2 regions of the Duganella paludis genome follow, and region 2 is predicted to be linked to the other one. Evidence: riboswitches for the same ligand, from Rfam matches in the RefSeq annotation. Region 2 holds a riboswitch; the other holds the start of a gene.
What was found. A riboswitch is a leader RNA that binds a small molecule or an ion and turns the genes downstream of it on or off. The one in region 2 is predicted to bind cobalamin.
Positions count from the first base shown of each region.

Region 1 (6,995 bases), 2.7 Mb from region 2:
CTGGTCGGCCAATTGGTCCAGCAGCGCATCGATATCCTGCACTTCATCCGGCAGCACTAGCCCGAGATGACGTTCCGGCAGTGACCTGGCCTGGCGCGGCAAGGTCGCGAACAGCGGAATGTCGCGCAGCGAGGAGGCCACCATCTTCGCATGGCCTTCGCTGGCGACCCGGTTGGCGATCACGCCGGCCATCTCCACCGGGCCGTAGTCGCGCAGGCCGTGCACCAGCGCGCCGGCGGTTTGCGCCATGGCGGAGGCGTCGATCACCGCCATCACCGGCACGCCGAATTCGCGCGCCAGGTCGGCCGAGGAGGGCGTACCGTCGTACAGTCCCATCACGCCTTCGATCAGGATCACATCCGCTTCGGCCGCCGCCTGCGCCAGCTGTTGGCTGCACAGCTCTTTGCCGACCATCCACAGATCGAGCGAGCGCACCGACGCACCGCTGGCGCGTTCCAGCAGCATCGGGTCGATGAAGTCAGGACCGCACTTGAACACGCGAACGCGCTTGCCCAGGCGGACCAGCTTGCGCGCCAGCGCGGCGGTGACGGTGGTCTTGCCCTGTCCGGAGGAGACGGCGGCAACCAGCAGCGCCTTTACCATTCGGTCCCCGCTTGCGCGCCGATGCCGGCCTTGAAGGCGTGCTTGACCACTTCCATCTCCGTCACGGTGTCGGCGATCTCGATCAGCTCAGGCGGGGCGCCACGGCCGGTGATCACCACGTGCTGCATGGGCGGACGCGCCAGCAGGTCGTTGATGACGGTTTCCACGTCCAGATATTTGTATTTCAGGGCGATGTTCAGCTCATCGAACACCACCAGCCCGATTTCCGGATCGGCTAAAAACAGCTTGGCCTGTTCCCACGCCAGCTGCGCCTTGGCGATATCGCGCTCGCGGTTCTGGGTCTCCCAGGTGTAGCCCTCGCCCATGGCGTGGAAGCTGATCTCTTCCGGGAAGCGGCGCAGGAAGCGTTCCTCGCCGGTTTGCATCGCGCCCTTGATGAACTGCACCACGCCCACCTTCATGCCGTGCCCCATGGCGCGGATCGCCATGCCGAAACCGCTGGAGCTCTTGCCCTTGCCGTTGCCGGTGTTGACGATGATGATGCCGATCTGCTTGTCGGCAGCGGCGATCTTGGCGTCGATGATGGCCTTCTTGCGCTCCATGCGCACGCGGTGACGTTCGTTGATATCGTCGCTCATTAGGTTTCCTGGTTGGGGATAAAGATGCTGCGCTTGCCGTGCTGGATGACTTCAATCGGGTGGCCGAGATAATCGCTGAGGATATCGGCCTGCATCACGTCGGCCGTGGCGCCGGCCAGCCAGCGGCCGTCGCCCTTCAGCAGCAGCGCATGGGTGGAGACGCTGTGCGCCAGCGTCAGGTCGTGGCCGATCATGACGGCGGTCTTGCCCTGCTCGCGGCATAGCCGCGCCAGGATGCTCATCACGCTGACCTGGTGCGCCAGGTCCAGGGCGTTGGCCGGCTCGTCGAGCAGCAGCAACGGGGTGTCCTGTGCCAGCATGGCGGCAATGGCCACGCGCTGGCGCTCGCCGCCGGACAAGGTGCGCACGTCGCGCGCGGACAGGTCGGCCACTTCCATCGCTTCCAGCGATTTGACGGCGATCGCGTGGTCGTCGCTGTCTTCCCAGTAGCGGTTGTCGTGATAGGGATGGCGTGCCGACAGCACGGTTTCGATCACGCTGTAGGCGAAGGCGTCGCTGCGGCTTTGCGCCAGGAAGGCGCGCTGGCGTGCCAGTTCGGCCAGCGGCCATTCGGGCAGCGCGCGGCCGTTCAGCGTCACGTGCCCGGCTTCCGGCTCGCGCAGTCCGGCCAGTGCGCGCATCAGCGTGCTCTTGCCGGCGCCGTTGCGGCCGATGATGCTCCAGCATTCGCCGGCGTTCACTTGCCAGTCGAGGTCCGACACCAGCTGGCGCTGGCCGACGCTCAGATACAGTTTGTGTGTGCCGATCATCGTCATTTGCGCAGGCGGTGCAGTTGATACAGGAAGACAGGCGCGCCGATCAGCGCGGTCACCACGCCCACCGGCAGCTGTTGCGGCGCGATGGCGGTGCGGGCCAGCGTGTCGGCCAGCAGCAGGAAGGTGCCGCCGGCCAGTGTGGCGGCCGGAATCAGGATGCGGTGGTCGGGACCGACCGCGAAGCGGCAGGCATGCGGCACGATCAGGCCAACGAAGCCGATGCTGCCGGCGCTGGTGACGGCGCTGGCGGTCAGCAGGCCGGAGACGAAGAACAGGCCCTTGCGCAGCGCGCCGACGCGGATGCCCAGCGTGGCGGCGGCTTCCGCGTGCAGCGCCATCACGTTCATGGCGCGGGCGCTGCGCAGCGCGAAGGCCAGCGCGGCGAACAGCACGATCCACGGCAGCCAGCGCACCTGGGTGCCGGACAGGTCGCCGATCATCCAGAACACCATGCTGCGCAGGCGGCTCTCGGGGGCGATGGACAGCATCAGCGTCACCAGCGCCATGCAGGCGGAGGACAGGATGGCGCCGGTCAGCAGCAACAGCGAGGTGCCGCCTTCGGCCGCCGTGCCTCCGCGCAGGTCGCGCCGGGCCAGCACATACAACATCATGGAGACGGCGACCGCGCCGCCGAAAGCGGCGGCATCGACCATCCAGGCGGCGCACATGAACAGCAGCGCGGCCAGCGCGCCGACGGAGGCGCCGGCCGACAGGCCAAGCACATAAGGATCGGCCAGGGGATTGCGCAACAGCGCCTGCATCATCACGCCGGCCAGCGACAGCGCGGCGCCGGTGACGAAGGCGGAGACCGCGCGGCTGACACGCAAGTCAAGCAGGGTGGCGGCCAGCGTCGAGGCCTGGCCGTGCAGCAGCTCGTTGAGCGCCGGAGGAATATCGGAAAGAGGAATGGCGACCGAACCGGTCATGCCCGAGAAAACCAGGCTGGCAAACGCGAACAGCAGCAGGCCGGCCAGGGTGATGGCGGCGCGTTGTCGCAGATTGCGGGAGAAAGAATGCATGCACTGCTTTCAAAAAAACTGCCGGGGACGGAAGCTAGTCCCCGGCAGGTTACACCATTATTTGTAGCCGTAACGGATGCCGGCAAACACGTTCGAGCCAGGCGTCGCATAGTTGCGGGCCAGGTCGTACTGCTTGTCGGCGATGTTGTTCCAGCGGACCAGCGCCGACCAGTCGGAGCTGATGGCGTAGGTCGCGTACAGGTTCACCAGGCCATAGCCGCCCAGGCGGTTCTTGTTGGCCGCATCGTCGAAGCGGTCGCCGGAGAAGGTCAGTTCCGCACCCAGCTTGAACGAGCGGATGCTGTAGTCCGCCGTCACGTTGCCGTGCTTTTTGGAGCGGCGCGCGAGACGCTTGTTGGCAGTTTCGTCCTGCGGGTCTTGCAGGTCGATGCTGGCGGTCAGGTTAACGCCGGCCAGTTTGGTGGCGCCGGCGATGGTCACGCCTTCCAGCAGCGCCTTGCTGACGTTGTACGCGCAGCCGAAGGAGTAGCCGGGGTATGGGCATGGCGTGGTGTTGACCAGCAGGTCGGTCAGCTTGTTGTGATAGTAGCTGGCGCTGAGGGCATTGACACCGTCATCCCAGCGCACGCCGATCTCCGCGTTCTTGCCCACTTCCGGTTTGTTGGCCGCGTTGCCGTAGCCTGGGTAGTACAACTCGTTGTAGGTCGGCGCGCGGAAGCTGGTGCCGTAGCTGGCGGTAGCGCGCAGCTGCGAGGTGAAGTCATAGCCCAGGCCTACCGAGCCGGTGGTCTTACCGCCGTAGACCGATTTGTCGCGACGCACGGCGGCGTTCAACAGGCTGGCGCCACGGCGGGCATTATACGAAGCAGCCCAGGAATTGGTGGTGCGGGTAGGGTCATCCAGCTTGAAGCCGTTGGTGTCCACTTCTTCTTCGCGGTGGTCGTACAGCACCTGTAGCACATCTTCGCCGATGCGCACGTCGTTCTGCAGGGTGATGTCGGTCTGTTTGGAGTCGATGCGCGAGTAGCTGGAGGCGCTGCTCCAGTTTTGGCTGTTGTCCTTGCTCTGCGAGTACTGCAGCAGGGTGTCGACGCCTTGCACGAACCTGGCCTTGCCGTAGACGGCTGCGGTCTGCAGCTTGTTGGTGCTGCGGACATCGAACGCCGATGCGCCGCCGTCGTACTGCGAATCGAGTTTGCTATACAAGAACAGGGCGCCGGCTTCGTAGCCTGGCGCCAGTTGCAGGCTGAATTGGCCGGAGGCGTTGTCCTTGTCGTAGCCGTCGCGGTCGGCGTTGTACGAAGCGCTGCCTGGGCGGGTGGCCGAGAAGCCGTCCGATTTTTCCTTGCCGGCGCTGACGGCGTAGCTGAAGCTGTGCTCACCGCCGGTGGCGCCGGACACGGTGGCATCGGCTTCGCGCGTTTTGTCGCTGCCGTAGCCGACGAAGGCGCTGACCGACGGTGCGCCTTTACCTTTTTTGGTGAAGATCTGGATCACGCCGCCGATGGCGTCGGCGCCGTACAGGGAGCTCAGTGGGCCGTAGACGATTTCGATATGGTCGATGGCGGTCAGCGGAATGGCGCTCCAGCTGGCCGCGCCGGTGGTCGAGGAGCCGATACGGGCGCCGTCGACCAGCACCAGGGTCTGGTTGCTGTTGGAGCCGCGCAGGTAGACGCTGGACGAGGTGCCGGCGCCGCCGTTGCGGGCGATCTCGATGCCGCGCTGGCGCTGCAGCAGGTCGACGATGGAGACGGCGCCGGATTCCGAAATCTGTTCGGCGGCGATGGTGACGGTGTCGCTGATGACGTTGGCCAGCGGCTGCGGTGTGCGGGTGGCGGTGACGACCACGGTGTCGGCTGGCGCAGCAGCAGGTGCGGATTCGGCATACGCATAGCAGGATGCCATGGCGAGCGCCAGCGACGTCATTGCCGCAGGACGGGAGATACGGAGGGTCATGATAGTTTTTCTGTTAGTAGCAACCGGCCGACGTCCCCGTAGGCCAATTGTGAACAGAAGCGGGGCGTACCCGCTTCCACCTGATTTGGCCGGTATCCGGGCTTACAAGTGGAACCGCCTAACCTTCCCATGCCCAGGCACAGTGGTTGTCAGAGGCGATTTGTCGCGCTTCGCTGCGACACTTGCTTACCGTTGCGGGGGCAGCACACGTTGGCCGGCGAGCGGCTTCGTGTTTCCCGTTTAACTACGCGCCTGGACAGGCGCGCGAGCACCAAAACCCGCACATTATACGGGTTTAAAGGGTCAAGGTGGAGCCGTAGGGGATTTGATGGGCGGTTTGCGCGGCCTGCAGAGCCATGTCGGCGGGCGTCAGTCCGGCGTGGCGGGCGGCCAGCAGACGCATGGCGCCGGCGTGGCAGATGATGATGGCGTCGCCGTCCAACTGCTGGTAGAAGGCGCTGATGCGTTCGGCCATCTGCAGCACGTTCTCGCCGTTGCCGGGACGGTAGTGGACCATGTCGGCGGCCCAGGCATCAATGGCGGCGCGGGAGATGGCGTCCCACGGCTGCATCTCCCAGTCGCCGAAGTGCATCTCGGCCAGGCGCGCGTCGTAGCGGGGCGAGGGCGAAATGCGTGCCGCCAGTTCGGCGCAGCGGCGCAATGGGCTGGAATAGACGGGTAGGCCGGCGGGCAGGCGCAGCGCGGCCAAGGTCTGTTCCAGCTGGTCGGGCGCCACCGCCAGGTCGGTGCTGCCGTAGCAGATGCCCGGCGCGACCAGGGGCTGCGGATGGCGGACCAGTATCAGCTTCATCATCGGCCTCAGTACGTCAGGCTGGCCAGCGCGCACAGGTAGAACATGACTTCGGCCACCTGCTGCACGGCGCCCAGGCAATCGCCGGTATAGCCGCCGATGCGGCGCACGCATTTGCGCGCCAGCCAGAAGGTGGCGATGACGGCGGCCGGCACGCCGGCAAGCAGCGCGGCGGGCGGCAGCCAATTCAGCGCAAGCACCAGCGGCACGGGCAGGGCGGCGCAAATGGCGGCGAGCAGGAACTCGGTGCCGCTCATCTTGTGCGCCAGCGGCTTGGCCTTGCCTTCGGCGCGCGCGTAGTCGAGGCGCCAGATCAGCGAAGTAGCCATCAGGCGCGATAGTGGATGCGCCACCAGCAGCGCGCCGATGGCGGCCAGCGGCGGCAGCATCGCCAGCGCGGTCAGCTTCAGCGCCAGCATGCAGATGGTGCCGATCGCACCGTAAGCACCGATGCGTGAATCCTTCATGATCTCCAGCACGCGCTCCGGCGTCATGCCGCCGCCGAAGCCGTCGCACATGTCGGCAAAGCCGTCTTCATGAAACGCGCCGGTGGCGTAGATGCCGATGGCGGTGGAGATGATGGCGGCGACCGGCGGCGGCAGCACTTGCACCGCCAGCGCGTAGGCGGCGGCGGTGATCAGCGCCACCACCACGCCCACCAGCGGGAAGTAGCGCGACGCCTGGTTCAGCCACGCCGGATCAAAGCCCACCCAGCCGGGTATCGGCAGGCGGGTGAAGAACTGCAGCGCGGTGAAGAACAGGCGGAGCTGATGCATCATTCCGACTTTTCGCTGACCTGCGCCGATTCGAAGGTCGCCATCTGGTTCAGGAAGTTGACGGCCGCATGCAGCAGCGGCAGCGCCAGCGCGCAGCCGGTGCCTTCGCCCAGGCGCAGGCCGAGATTCAGCAGCGGCGTCGCGCCCAGTGCGGGCAGCATTTGCTGGTGGCCGCTTTCATTGGAGCAGTGGGCGAACACGCAGTAGTCGAGAATGGCGGGCTGCATGCGCGCCGCCACCAGCAGGGCGCTGGTGACGATGAAGCCGTCGATCAGCAAGACTTTGCGCAGTTCGGCGGCTTTCAGCATGGCGCCGGCCATCATGGCGATTTCCAGGCCGCCGAAGGTGGCCAGCACGTCCAACGGCTCGGTGGCGTCAGCGTGTTTGGCGACGGCCGCCTCGATCACGCGCTGCTTGTGGAGCACGCCTTCTGCCGACAAGCCGGTGCCGGCGCCTACGCATTGCGCCACCGGAATGCCGGTGAGCTTGTGCAT
Region 1 covers NZ_CM136922.1:3,900,952-3,907,946, forward strand. The annotation lists gene ACXZ1M_RS17225 (cobyrinate a,c-diamide synthase) at 1-603, opposite strand, end outside; gene cobO (cob(I)yrinic acid a,c-diamide adenosyltransferase) at 597-1,202, opposite strand; gene ACXZ1M_RS17235 (ABC transporter ATP-binding protein) at 1,202-1,972, opposite strand; gene ACXZ1M_RS17240 (FecCD family ABC transporter permease) at 1,975-2,997, opposite strand; gene ACXZ1M_RS17245 (TonB-dependent receptor domain-containing protein) at 3,055-4,914, opposite strand; cobalamin riboswitch at 4,985-5,205, opposite strand; gene ACXZ1M_RS17250 (histidine phosphatase family protein) at 5,210-5,725, opposite strand; gene ACXZ1M_RS17255 (adenosylcobinamide-GDP ribazoletransferase) at 5,734-6,501, opposite strand; gene cobT (nicotinate-nucleotide--dimethylbenzimidazole phosphoribosyltransferase) at 6,501-6,995, opposite strand, start outside.
Region 1: another riboswitch for cobalamin. It lies ahead of ACXZ1M_RS17245 (TonB-dependent receptor domain-containing protein); the one in region 2 lies ahead of ACXZ1M_RS05405 (MotA/TolQ/ExbB proton channel family protein).

Region 2 (6,995 bases):
AGCAGTGCCGGCATCTTCGAGATCGGCGCCAACACGCTGGCCTTGAACGCGAACATTACCGGCACCGTCGGCGCCAGCATCCATCCGTACAGCTCCGGCTACAGCATGGTGATCGGCGGCGGCGCGGGGTGCTCCAGCAATTGCCTGATGGTGGATAACCTGTGGCGTGTGGTGGCGCCGACGCTGAGCCTTGGTTCGGCCGATAGCAACCTGGCGGTGGGCAACATCACCGTCAACGGCATCACGCTGTTCTCGGGGGCCGGCCAGGAACAAGCCACCGATCTGAGTGCCAGCACGGTGCGCGTAGGTCTCTTGAGCGGTACCGGCAATATCACGCAAACCGGCGCCATCAAGGTGCGCGACCTGGGTCTGCGGACGTCGGAGTCGGGCAATATTACGCTGAACGATGCCACCAATAGCGTCACCAACCTGGCGGCCTCGCAAACCGGTTCCGGCGACCTGAGCTTCACCAACGCCGGCACTTTCGGCATCGCCACGCTGCTGGGCGGCACCACGGCTGCGCAGCTGTTCAATATCGCGGGCGTGAGCTCGGAAGGCGAGGTCACGCTGACTGCCGTCAACGGCGGAATCGTGAACAGCAGCGGTACAGTGCCGAGCGGCACGGTCGCCGCCAGCCACCTGATGTTGAGCACCACCGGCGGCGTCGGCACCGCAACGTCGCCGCTAAAGACCACGCTGGGTGAGCTGACGGCCACCAATACCGCCAGCAGTGGTTCGGCGCCCATCAACATCCAAAATACCAGCAACATTATTTACGACGGCATGTTCACCGTGAACAATGTGGCGCAGGCTGGCGCCGGCAACAATGGTTCGATCACGATAGACAACTTCGGCGCCATGACCATCGCCGGCGCCGTGTCGACCTCGACGGGGGCCATCAAGCTGCAAACGCATAGCCCGTTGTTCGTTGATGGTTCGGTCACTACGGTTTCCGGCAATATCACGCTGGCGGCTGGTGTCGGCTATGGCACGGACAACGTGCTGACCATTGGCAGCGGCGCCGTCGTCAATTCGTCCACCGGCAATGTGCAAATGACGGCTACCGAGTATGACAATCAGGGCGGTACGGTTACCGCCAATGGTGTGGCGGTGCAGCCGACCTTGATTCCGGAGCCAACGCCAACGCCGACCGAACCAACGCCGACGCCGACGGAGCCGACGCCTACCCCGACACCGACGGAGCCTACCCCGACACCGACGCCGACGCCGACGGAACCAACGCCGACGCCAACACCGACGCCGACGCCGACGGAACCAACGCCGACGCCAACACCGACGCCGACGCCGACGCCGACGCCGACAGAACCTACGCCTACGCCTACCCCGACGCCAACCCCGCCGACGCCGACGGAGCCGACGCCTACGCCTACTCCGCCTACACCGACGGAGCCTACGCCTACGCCGACTGAGCCGACACCTACGCCGACGCCGACTCCAACGCCGACTCCAACGGAACCGACGCCAGCACCAACGCCAACGCCGGCACCAACGCCAACGCCGGCACCAACGCCAACGCCGGCACCAACGCCAGTACCAACGCCGGTACCGACGCCGGTACCGACGCCAACGCCGACGCCAACGCCAACGCCAACGCCGCCGCCATCGGCTGACATCTGCACCATCGCGCCGAATTCGGCGCTGTGCCAGGTGTTGTCGCCGCCGACGGCATCTGAGCCGGTCAAGCCGGTGCAGCAGGCGTCCAACGAAATTATCAAAATCGTGACCGCCGCCAAGCCGAAGGCCCCGGAAGACCAACAATTCGTGGTCACCAACTCGTCCGGCGGCGGTGGATCGAGCTCGGGCGGCGCGGGTAACTCCGAGACGCCGGACGACTCGAAGTCCGACAAAAAATCGGATACCAAAGAAGTTGCATCCAACGAAAAGAGCGCAATCAAAAATGAACCAACTAAAAAACTCTACTGCAATTAAAGCGTTGATGCTGCTGGCGCTGTTCTGGATGGCCGGCGTAAGCTGGGCCGCCCAGGTGGCCGGCACCGTGGTGCAGCTGAGCGGGCCGTTGCTGGCCAAGAAGGCCGACGGTGCGGTGCGCATCCTCTCCATGAAGTCGGAGATCGAAAGCGGCGATACGCTGGTGACCGAAAAGAACACCTACGCCATGGTGAAATTCATCGACAACAGCGAGATCACGCTCAAGCCGTCGACCACTTTCAAGGTGGAAAACTTCAGCTTTGATGCGGGCAAGCCGGATGGCGACAATGCCTCGTTCAACCTGGTCAAGGGCGGGCTGCGCTCGGTCACCGGTTTGCTGGGCAAGCGCAACAAGGAAAAGTTCGCGATGAAGACGCCAAGCGCGACCATCGGCATCCGTGGCACCACCTTCATCGTGGACTGGATCGAACCGTCCGAGCAGGCGGTCGCGGTCGCAGCGGCCGCGCGCGAAGCCTGGATGATGGCCAGCACCGCCGGGCTGGGCGACAGCTATCCGGTGCAGCCGCTGATGCTGGCGCAGCTGAACATTCCAACTCCGGGCTTGACACGGGCGCCAGGCCTCTACGTGCAAGTGATCGACGGTTTGATCAACGTGTCCAACCCGAGCGGTGCCGTGAATTTCTCGGCCGGCCAGTTCGGCTTCACGCCGAGCTTCAAGCAGCCGCCCGTCATGCTGCCGGCGAATCCGGGGATCCCGTTCACACCGCCTCCGGCATTTTCGTCGTCCACCGGACCGCAGGGTAGCGGCGCCAACAAACCCAAGAGCAGCGAAGTGGATTGCGAAGTCCGCTAAAAATGTCTTGACCTTCCAATCGTGGGATACTTGATGCTGTAGTTGGTGAAAACAGCGTTGGGTGTCCCATGAATCAGCAAGCGATCAAAATTGAAGGCATGAGCTGCGCCTCCTGCGTCGGCAGGGTGGAGCGCGTGCTGGCGGCCGTGCCGGGCGTCGACAAGGTCAGCGTCAATCTCGCCACCGAGATGGCGCGGGTGGAGTCGGCCCAGGTGCTGGACTTTGCCGTGCTGGCGCAGGCCATCGACAAGGCCGGCTACCAGGCTTCGCAGCCCGAGCCGGCGTTCGCCGCTCCCGCCGCCACCTCCACCGGGACCGCGACCACCGCAACAGCCGCCACCGCGACCGCCACGACCACCGCCACCGCCACCGTCTCATCATCCCGTCGCGCAGTATTCTCCGCGCCGCGCGGCGGCCTCGCCGTCCTGCTGGCGGCGCTGTTCTCCCTGCCGCTGATTATCCCCATGCTGTTGGAACTGGCCGGCATCCACTGGATGCTGGACGGCCGCCTGCAATGGCTGCTCGCCACGCCGGTGCAGTTCTGGCTGGGCGCGCGTTTCTATCGCGCCGGCTGGCTGGCGGCGCGCGCCCGCAGCGGCAACATGGATCTGCTGGTGGCCATCGGCACCAGCGCCGCCTATGGCCTGAGCGTCTACCAGATGTTCGCCGCCGGCCCCATGCCGCATCTGTACTTCGAAGCCTCGGCGGTGGTCATCACCTTGGTCCTGTTGGGCAAATGGCTGGAGACGCGCGCCAAGCGGCAAACCGCCGAAGCCATTCGCGCCCTGCAAACGCTGCGTCCCGAATCGGCCCGCGTGCGGCGTGGCGGGCAGGATGTCGATGTCGCCATCAACGAGGTAAGCGTGGGCGACATCATCGTGATCCGACCCGGTGAGCGCATCGCGGCCGATGGCGAGATCACCGAAGGCGCCAGCCATGTCGATGAAGCCCTGATCACCGGCGAGAGCCTGCCGGTCGCGCGCCACGCGGGCGAGCGGGTGACGGGAGGCGCCATCAACGGCGAAGGCCTGCTGCTGGTGCGCGTGAACGCGGTCGGTGCGGAGAGCACGCTGGCGCGCATCATCCGCCTGGTGGAAGACGCGCAGGCCGCCAAGGCGCCGGTACAGCACCTGGTCGATCGCGTGAGCGCAGTCTTCGTGCCGGTGGTGCTGGTGCTGGCGCTGCTGACCTTTGGCGGCTGGTGGTTGTTCGGCGGCGACGCGCAGCAAGCCATCATCAATGCGGTGGCGGTACTGGTGATCGCCTGTCCGTGCGCGCTCGGGCTGGCGACGCCGGCCGCCATCATGGCCGGCACCGGCGTCGCCGCGCGCCATGGCATCCTGATCAAGGACGCCGAGGCGCTGGAGCTGGCGCATCGCATCACCACCGTCGCCTTCGACAAGACCGGCACGTTGACCGAAGGCCAGCCATCACTGGCCGAACTGGCGGCGGCGCCGGGCGTGGACGAAACGCGGTTGCTACAACTGGCCGCCGCCGTGCAGCGCGGCAGCGAACACGCACTGGCGCGCGCTGTAGTGCAAGCAGCGGAAGCCCGCTCGGCTGCCGCCACGGCCGCCACCGGCACCGGCACCGTCGCCGCCACAGCCTCCACCGCCACCACCGCCACTGGCACCGGCACCGGCACCGGCACCGTCGCCGCCACCACCGCCACCGTCGGCGCGGGCGTCGCGCCGCGGGCATCCGATGTCTCCGCCTTGCCCGGGCGCGGCGTGGCGGCGACCGTCGACGGCGCGCGGCTGGTGTTGGGCAGCACGCGCCTGATGCAAGAGCAGGGCGTCTCCTTGCAAGCCCTTGCATCGCGCGCCGAAGCGTTGGAGCACGCCGGCCACACCATCTCCTGGCTGGCCGACGCCAACACCCGCCAGCTAATCGGCCTACTGGCCTTCGGCGACCGCATCAAGCCACAAGCGCGCGCCGCCATCGAAGCGCTGCACGCCATGGGCATCGACACCGTCCTGCTCACCGGCGACAACCAGGGCAGCGCCGACGCGGTCGGTCAGCAGCTCGGCGTGCGCCGCATTGTCGCCAACATGCTGCCGGCCGACAAAGCCCAAGCCATCGCCGCCCTCAGGCGGGACGGCGCCACCATCGCCATGGTCGGTGACGGCATCAACGACGCGCCGGCATTGGCAGCGGCGGACGTCGGCATCGCCATGTCCAGCGGCACCGACGTCGCCATGCACGCCGCCGGCATCACCCTGATGCGCGGCGATCCAGCCCTGGTGGCGGCAGCCATCTCGATCTCGCGCCGCAGCTACAACAAGATTCGCCAGAACCTGTTCTGGGCCTTCATCTACAACCTGATCGGCATACCGCTGGCGGTGTGCGGGCTGCTCAACCCCATGGTGGCCGGCGGCGCCATGGCGCTCAGCTCCGTCAGCGTGATCAGCAACGCGCTGCTGCTGCGGCGCTGGAAACCGGAGCAGACCACATGAACATCGGACAGGCAGCATCGGCGACCGGCGTCTCGGCGAAAATGATCCGCTACTACGAAAGCATCGCCCTGATCCCGGCGGGCAGGCGCACCGACGCCGGCTACCGCATCTACGGAGAGAACGACCTGCACACGCTGCGCTTCGTCAAACGCGCGCGCCAGCTGGGCTTTTCGCTGGACCAGATCCGCGACCTGCTGTCGCTGTGGCAGAACAAGGGGCGCGCCAGCGCGGACGTCAAAACCGTCGCGCTCGGCCACGTGGAGCAGCTCAACCAGCGCATCGCCGAACTGACCGAAATGCGCGACACCCTGCAAACACTGGCCGGCTGCTGCCACGGCGATGACCGGCCCGACTGTCCAATCCTCCAAAGCCTGGCCAACTGACGTATAATCCTGCCACGTTTTGGTGCCCGCGCGTCCGTCCGGATGCGCAGTTAAACGGGAAACAGGGAGCCTTCACCGGCCAACCTGTGCTGCCCCCGCAACGGTAAACAAGCGTCGTTCACACGACAACCCGCTTCGCTATGCCACTGTGCCTCGTGCATGGGAAGGTCAGGCGGGAATGCTTGCCAGCCCGGATACCGGCCAAACAGGTGGAAATGCCGCAGGCATTTCTGTTCAAACCGCTCACGGGGAGGTGAGCGGTTTGCATCTGTAGTCAAATCATTTTTATGCACCTATTCAGCGCGACGCGGCTGTGCCGTCCGTGCGTCGCTGCGCGCTGCCTTTTCAGGACCCGTCCATGTTAAACCAGCCCGCCGACGCAGCCATCCACTCTATCGAGACACTGCTGTATTCCATTTCCAATGTGCTTTACCTGCCGGTCTTGCTCGGCATCGCCGCGCTGGTGCTGCACGTGCTGGTGTGCTTCGGCACCTTCGGCGCCGAATGGCTGGAACGCCGGCGCGGCGTGCGCGTGCTGGTCGCCACCGCCAAACAGCAGATGGCCGCCGCCTTGACCACGCTGCCGGGCGAGCCCGGACTTGATGCGCGCCTGGAGCGCGTGGTGCAGCACGCCGACGCCAGCGGCGTGCGGCGCCTGGATGGCGTGCGCTTCGTGGTGCGCGTCGGCCCGGCACTGGGCCTGATGGGCACCCTGATCCCGATGGGCATCTCGCTGGCCGGCCTGGCGCAGGGCAACCTGCCGAAGATGGCCGAGTCGATGACCACCGCGTTCACCGCCACCGTGGTGGGCCTGGCCTGCAGCGTTGCCGCTTACGTGTTGACGCTGGTGCGCGAGCACTGGCTGCGCAGCGACCTGACCGAGATCGCGTTTGCCGCCGAGTCGCTGCTGGCGTCGGAGGGCTGAGATGCGCTATCTGAACAAACACCGCTACAGCCGCATCGGCGAGCACGCGGAAGACCCGCTGTCCGGCGTGGCCAACCTGTTCGACGCCAGCATTGTGTTCATCGTGGCGATGATGCTGGCGCTGTTCTCGGCCTGGAACATGATGGATCTGCTGGACCCGAACTCCGAAGTCACGATCGCCAAGAAGACCGCCGACGGCCGCGTGGAAGTGCTGACCAAGAAGGGCGCGGAAATCAAGGTGAGCAAGGTAAGCGACCAGCCGCTGTCCGGCGCTGGCAAACGTTTGGGCACTGCATATCAGCTGCCGGATGGAAAGGTGATCTATGTTCCGGAATAAGTTATGGGCTGCGGCCCTGTGTTTGCTGACATTGCTGGCGCTGGGCCTGGGCGGCGTTGCGCGCACCGCGCCGGCGCCGCGCACCCTGGCCCTGATGCTGGGCGACGTGGAGTCGCGACCGACCGTGCTG
Region 2 covers NZ_CM136922.1:1,193,263-1,200,257, reverse strand. The annotation lists gene ACXZ1M_RS05425 (beta strand repeat-containing protein) at 1-1,950, shown strand, start outside; gene ACXZ1M_RS05420 (FecR family protein) at 1,919-2,764, shown strand; gene ACXZ1M_RS05415 (heavy metal translocating P-type ATPase) at 2,833-5,220, shown strand; gene cueR (Cu(I)-responsive transcriptional regulator) at 5,217-5,603, shown strand; cobalamin riboswitch at 5,608-5,823, shown strand; gene ACXZ1M_RS05405 (MotA/TolQ/ExbB proton channel family protein) at 5,962-6,528, shown strand; gene ACXZ1M_RS05400 (DUF2149 domain-containing protein) at 6,530-6,865, shown strand; gene ACXZ1M_RS05395 (cobaltochelatase subunit CobN) at 6,852-6,995, shown strand, end outside.